Regions from separate parts of the Sodalis sp. RH19 genome, predicted to be linked through region 2. Evidence: predicted binding sites of a transcription regulator. Region 2 holds the regulator's gene; each other region holds the start of a gene.
What was found. The regulator LexA, encoded in region 2, represses DNA repair genes until DNA is damaged. The targets are predictions, from matches to a motif close to TNCTGTATGTACATACAGNA.
Positions count from the first base shown of each region.

Region 1: a site for LexA is predicted at 890-909, ahead of dinB (DNA polymerase IV). Genes of this name have one in related genera too.
Region 3: a site for LexA is predicted at 1,180-1,199, ahead of mutH (DNA mismatch repair endonuclease MutH). Genes of this name have one in related genera too.

Region 1 is NZ_CP178734.1:3,321,804-3,324,075, reverse strand. It holds gene ACL2XF_RS15105 (class II glutamine amidotransferase) at 1-27, shown strand, start outside; gene dpaA (peptidoglycan meso-diaminopimelic acid protein amidase) at 1-735, opposite strand, end outside; gene dinB (DNA polymerase IV) at 921-2,006, shown strand; gene pepD (beta-Ala-His dipeptidase) at 2,026-2,272, opposite strand, start outside.
Region 2 is NZ_CP178734.1:4,278,471-4,280,742, reverse strand. It holds gene plsB (glycerol-3-phosphate 1-O-acyltransferase PlsB) at 1-511, opposite strand, end outside; gene ACL2XF_RS19280 (diacylglycerol kinase) at 637-1,005, shown strand; gene lexA (transcriptional repressor LexA) at 1,126-1,734, shown strand; gene ACL2XF_RS19270 (CsbD family protein) at 2,140-2,272, shown strand, end outside.
Region 3 is NZ_CP178734.1:5,651,097-5,653,368, forward strand. It holds gene ACL2XF_RS25520 (TerC family protein) at 1-169, opposite strand, end outside; gene mutH (DNA mismatch repair endonuclease MutH) at 253-945, opposite strand; gene rppH (RNA pyrophosphohydrolase) at 1,636-2,163, shown strand; gene ptsP (phosphoenolpyruvate--protein phosphotransferase) at 2,176-2,272, shown strand, end outside.

The sequences.
Region 1 (2,272 bases), 960 kb from region 2:
TTTCGTTTCGGAGAGCGCGAACTGTGAAATTACCGGGGTGCCGCTGTTTAACTGCAGCGGCGCGTTGATGGTGTATTGACCGTTGACGACCGCCACCGCCGGCGGCTGGTGGTAGCGGGCAAAATAGGCATAACCCGGTTCAAGTGAACGCCAGAAAGGATAATACGTCGAAAAACGGTGGCGCTGCAGGTTTGCCTCGGTCATCCGGAACGGGAAAATATGGATATTGACCTGGGCCTGTCCGTTTTGCAACGCGGCTTCCACATAATGATAAATTTCGGCGATATATCCATCGGTCATGGCATAACAGCCAATAGAACGGCAGTCGCCATGGATCATTAGCATCGCGCCGGAATAGCCTTGCGATTGATCGTAGGCGTTGGGAAAACCGATATTTATCGCCCGATAATAATGACTGTTCGGATTTAGGTTACGGTTGGTAATTGAATAAAACCCTTCCGGGCTTTTAAAATCCCCTTCCCGGCGTTTCGGACCCAGGCCGCCGGAGAAATTACAAATGCGGTAGCTGCCCAGCATGCGGTATTCATTACCCATTTTGGCATACAGTTCAAGCGTTCGTTCTTCTTTAAAGATCTGAATAAAAACCGGTGAGCCTAATAGTTGTGCCTTTAATTCTTTCGATACCTGCGTCTGCGCCTGCTCACTGGCATAACTGACGGACGTCATGGCCGGTATACAAAACAATATCGCAAACAACAGCGCGATTTTGCCCATTATCATTCCTGCGTAGTCAAAATAATAAAGATGCCGGGCAACGGGGCGTTGTCGGCGGACCCTTTAAAAAACGGCAAGTAAAACAACTAAAACAGCGACAAGATATCACTGCCTGTATATTTATCAAGATACGTTTTGTATAAATTCGTCGTCTTACTGTATACTTGTACAGTTAAGGGGGATAAATGCGTAAAATCATACATGTCGATATGGATTGCTTCTTCGCGGCGGTGGAAATGCGCGACGATCCGACTTTACGCGATATCCCCATCGCCATCGGCGGCCGGGCGGACCGGCGCGGGGTCATCAGCACCGCTAATTATCCGGCCCGGGTATTCGGCGTGCATAGCGCCATGTCGACCGCCATGGCGCTGAAACTCTGCCCGCATTTAAAACTGCTGCCCGGGCGCATGGCGGCCTACAAAGAAGCCTCGGAACATATCCGGCATATATTCAGCCAATATACGCCGCTGATTGAACCGCTGTCGCTGGACGAAGCTTTCCTGGATGTGACGGACAGCCATCATCACAGCGGGTCGGCTACGCTGATGGCCCAGGCCATCCGCCGCCAGATTGCCGACGAGCTGAACCTTACCGCCTCGGCGGGCGTGGCGCCGGTAAAATTCTTAGCCAAGATTGCTTCGGACCTGAATAAGCCCAACGGACAGTATGTGATTACTCCCGGGGACGTGCCGGCTTTTCTGGCGCAGTTGCCGTTAGGCAAAATACCCGGCGTGGGTAAAGTCACCGCCAAAAAACTCGCCGACATGGGCTTAACGACCTGCCTGGATGTACAACGCTGTGATCTGGCGACGCTGCTGCGGCAGTTTGGTAAATTCGGCCGGGTGATCTGGGAGCGTTCACAGGGTATCGACGAACGGGAGGTCTCGTCCGATCGCCTGCGCAAATCCGTCGGCGTCGAGCGCACGCTGGCGGAAGATATCGTCGCCTGGGTAGAGTGCGAGGCCATTATCGAACAGCTTTACCCGGAACTGGAGCGACGTCTTGGCCGGGTCAGGCCGGATCTGCATATCGCCCGGCAGGGCATTAAGCTGAAGTTCGCCGATTTCCAGCAGACCACCCAGGAGCATGTCTGGCCGAAGTTGAACAAAGAGGATTTGCTGCATATTGCGCGGCAGGCCTGGGAGCAGCGGCGCGGCGATCGCGGCGTGCGGCTGGTGGGGCTGCATGTAACGTTATTGGATCCGCAAATCGAGCGTCAGCTCATGCTTAATTGGGAAGACGATTTGCGCCACCGGCCTCTTCCCTGAGGCGCGGGGGCGTTACGCTTTAGTGCTTTTCAGGAATGGCTTTCAGCAGCGCGGTAAGCAATATCCAGTATTGGCCGACGCTTTTAATATGCACCTGTTCATCCGGGGAGTGCGGTCCTGTAATGGTCGGCCCGATGGACACCATATCCATGCGCGGATAGGGTTTTTTAAACAGACCGCATTCAAGACCGGCGTGGATCACCTGGATATTGGGGGTTTTGTTAAACAGCTTCTGGTAGGTCTCGCGCACCAGATGCATCACCGGC
Region 2 (2,272 bases):
GGGAAAAACGCACAAAGCTGTCGCGCCCCAACCACAAGACGGCGATAAACTTCTGGAAACCATTGAGGAGGCGCAACTGGGGCGCCGGCTGGTTCTGCTGCGCTTCACGGCCGGGCGATCGTCCGAACATAACGGATACCGGCACCATCTGGACATCAAGCTGCGGATTATTGCGATGTAAATCCAGATAATCGTGAAACAGCTTCACGGATTCCAGTTTTTCGGAAAAATAGCGAAAAATACGGGGGCCATCGTGGATAAAGACGTAGCGCGGCAAGACGACGCCGTCGATCTCCAGCGGTATCAGCGGATCGGACAACCCCAGTTGCAGACATTGCGCGCGCAGGGTGAGCAGGTCCGTCTTGGAGTTATAGGGCAAAACATACATCATTGGCCGCAGCGGGTCCAAGCCGGCTTCTTGCCGGGGATTGGCGGGAATGGCTTTACTCCGCACCAGTAGCCTGAGCGGTAAATTCAACAACGTATAATAAATAGTACGCCAGCCTGACATATCTTCGTGAAGCCTCTTGTTAGCATTGCGCCACAAGAATACCAGAAACCGCGCGACAGATCTGTGGTGATGCGAACGAGAAGAAACGGTAATATAGGCACAATTTTTCTTTAGCGCGCAAAATTATGGCAAACCAAACCAACGGACTTCGGCGCATCTTTAACGCCATGGGCTATTCCATAAAAGGATATCGCGCCGCCTGGCGGCATGAAGCCGCTTTTCGCCAGGAAGTGGTGGTTGCCGTGGTGGCGGTTGCCCTTGCCTGTTACCTGGAGCCAGAACCCGTGGCGCGGATTTTATTGATCGGTTCGGTATGGCTGGTGCTGATCATTGAGATCGTGAATAGTGCTATTGAAGCGGTGGTGGATCGCATCGGGCCGGAGCTGCATCCACTTTCTGGCCGGGCGAAGGACCTGGGCTCGGCGGCGGTGACCCTGGCCATTGTTTTGGCGCTGTTCGTGTGGATAACGCTGTTATGGCGGTATATTCCTTAAAATGGCCGGCGCGGCCGGTCGTCGGCAGGGTTTTATCACATTTTGCAACGCTTGTGGTTTTCAATTGCTGCGGACCTGTATATACTCACAGAAAGACTGTATAAACAAACAGGGGACGGAATGAAAGCATTAACCGCCAGACAACAAGAGGTATTTGACCTCATCCGCGATCATCTTGCGCAAACCGGCATGCCGCCGACCCGGGCGGAGATCGCGCATCGTCTGGGATTTAAATCCCCTAACGCCGCCGAAGAGCACCTTAAGGCGCTGGCGCGCAAGGGCGCCATCGAAATCGTTTCCGGCGCCTCGCGCGGCATCCGGTTATTGATAGAAGAAGAAACCGGCCTGCCGCTGATCGGCCGCGTGGCCGCCGGAGAACCCCTGCTGGCCGAACAGCATATCGAAAGCCATTACCAGATCGATCCCGATCTGTTTAAGCCCCACGCGGATTTCCTGCTGCGTGTCAGCGGCATGTCCATGAAGGATATCGGCATCATGGACGGCGATCTGCTGGCGGTGCATAAAACCCAGGATGCCCATAACGGTCAGGTCGTGGTGGCGCGAATCAATGACGAGGTCACGGTAAAACGCCTGAAAAGACACGGTAACATCGTTGAGTTGCTACCGGAAAACAGCGAGTTTTCGCCCATTATTGTCGATTTGCGCGAGCAGGAAATGTCCATCGAAGGTTTAGCGGTCGGCGTTATCCGCAACGGCAACTGGATTTAACTCACGGTGCTCCATGGCATCCTGAATATCCCTTATCCCGCGTCAGCGAGAATTTTATGGCGGATAACCGGCGACGCGGAATGCGGGTTCGCCGCCATAAAAGTGCTGCGGCGCGGCCGCTGCCGCTAGCGGTATTTATATTTAGTTACAATTAGCGGTGTACGGGCTGATACCTTCTACCTACTGTTTTATTTCACCTTATAGCCCATACGGCGTTTATAACCCTGCCAATATGGTCTAATCATCTGCTGAATAAACCTTATGCCAAATCCCCTGCTATACTTTAGACATAGGGTTAACTTATGACATGCAGGTTTTGGGACGCAATACGTGTCCTCGCTATGCGCTAATAAAACCTGGAGTGGCAGATGTTGACTGAGAAACCGATAACCAAGGAGAACTCCGATGAACAAAGATGAAGCCAGCGGTAATTGGAAACAGTTCAAAGGTAAAATGAAAGAACAATGGGGTAAGCTTACTGACGATGATCTGACGGTAGTTGAAGGTAAACGCGATCAGTTAATCGGTAAGATCCAGG
Region 3 (2,272 bases), 1.4 Mb from region 2:
CCATGGCGCCGAACAGGCCCAGACGGCGGGCTTTGGCTTGCTGTCTCGCGGGCAGCTTGGCGACGACCAGGGAGAGAAAAATGATATTATCAATACCAAGGACGATTTCCAGAACAGTCAGTGTTCCCAGCGCCAGCCACGCATCGGGATCCACGATCCAATCAAACATTGTGATCCATTACCTAAATGTAAACGAAGCTTAAACGAATATTATAAACAGGTCCAAAGGGCAGCAGGCAAGGTAAAATGCATTTACATCAGGAAATGCCGTGCCAGCATTGGCCCGGTGAAGGTCTTTTTCAGGTAAAACCCGCGCGGTAACGTCATGATCGGCTGGCCGAATTCGCCGATGGCCCTGGTCAGCGCCCGGCTATTGGCGGCCTTGGGCCTCAACTGCAGCACCTCGCCGTGGCGCGCGGTGATATGTTCCACGCGCCCGAGTACGATTAAATCCATTAATTCCTCCCAGTCGTTTTGCAACAGCGATTCTTCCTCGGCGCTGGGACTCCACAGCAGCGGCGTGCCGATACGGCGCCGGGTGAGCGGGATCGCGCGCTCGCCTTCCACCGGTATCCACAATACCCTGGCCAGCTTATACCTGACATGGCTGGACGCCCAGGTGACGCCGCTGTTGCCGGTCAGCGGCGCGACACAGACAAAGGTGGTTTCCAGGGGGCGGCCGCGGCCGTCGACCGGTATGGTTTTCAGTTCCACCCCGATGGCGGCAAAATCCTGCTCGGGTTTACTGCCCGCGCTGGCGCCCAGGTAACGTTCCAGCAAGACGCCGATCCAGCCTTTATCACGTTTCAGGTTGGCCGGCATTACCAGGCCCGCGTGCGCCGCCAGTTCACCCAGATTATAGCCCGCCAGGGCGCTGGCGCGCGCCAATAGCTCTATTTCGTCCCCCGGCGGGAGGATCGGTGTGGCGATGAGGGGAAGGGTCATAAACAGTTATCCGCGTGCTGTATAAAAACTAATCGGTCGCCGGGGCCGTCCGACCCAGGATCGGCATTTAATCATCAGCCATAAATAATAGCATGATTTCACACTCTTTTTTAAGCGTCGATCGCGTTTTTCCGCCGGCGCGCCCGAGGTTGTACACCTGAAGCGGGCGACAATGAACAGGATCTTACACCATGTTATCCACAGAAGTATGGGATAAACCTAATAAACTGGCACTACTGTCACTATTTACAGCCTTGACGCCCCTGTTTTTTACAGGTTTGTACATATATCGCCGCGCTTTACAGCATAATTTGTGGATAAAATCATCATCGTCTGTTTTTTAACCTCATCGCGCGCAACCGGTGGACAGGCGGATCCCGCACGATCGTTCCCACGGCGGGATCCGGCAACAGGCGATTGAAAATCATTGTGTTTTCCCGCGGCGCGTTTTGCAAAGCCGGCACGCGGCGAAAAGTTTTCCCTCTTTAACCCAGTGTTCTGCACATACCTATCCACAGAAAAAGTGAATAAAAGCACCGGCAGTTATCCCCGGCTGTTGATAACCAAGCCGCATCCGGACGCCATTCGACGTCCAGGAAGTCGGACATTCCTTAAAAGCAGTGGTTTACCGTATTGAGCGAGTGTGAAACAATCAGGCTATCTTGCATTTTATGTAATCGAGGTAGTCCGGTGATCGATGATGATGGCTACCGCCCGAATGTTGGTATTGTGATCTGTAATCGTGATGGGCAGGTGGTATGGGCCAGGAGATATGGGCAGCACTCATGGCAGTTTCCCCAGGGCGGCATTAATCCCGGCGAAACCGCGGAACAGGCCATGTACCGTGAACTGTACGAAGAGGTCGGGCTGAGCCGTAAGGATGTGCGCATACTGGCCTCCACCCGTAACTGGTTGCGTTACAAGCTGCCGAAGCGTCTGGTACGCTGGGACACCAAGCCGGTTTGTATCGGCCAGAAGCAAAAATGGTTCCTGCTGCAGCTCATGTGCCCGGACGCCGATATCAATATGCAGCGCGGGGGCACCCCTGAGTTCGACGGCTGGCGCTGGGTCAGTTTCTGGTACCCGGTGCGCCAGGTGGTTTCTTTTAAGCGGGACGTTTACCGCCGGGTAATGAAAGAGTTTTCTACTATTGTCATGCCGTTGCAGGAAAGCGCTGTGCAACGGACTCTCCCAGGCTACAGACGGAAGAGGGGTTAAGCCACGCAGAATATGCTCACGCGCTTGCGGGAAATCGTTGAAAAGGTCGCCGCCGCGCCGCGCCTGTCGGATACGCTGGAAATTCTGGTCAATGAGACCTGTCTGGCGA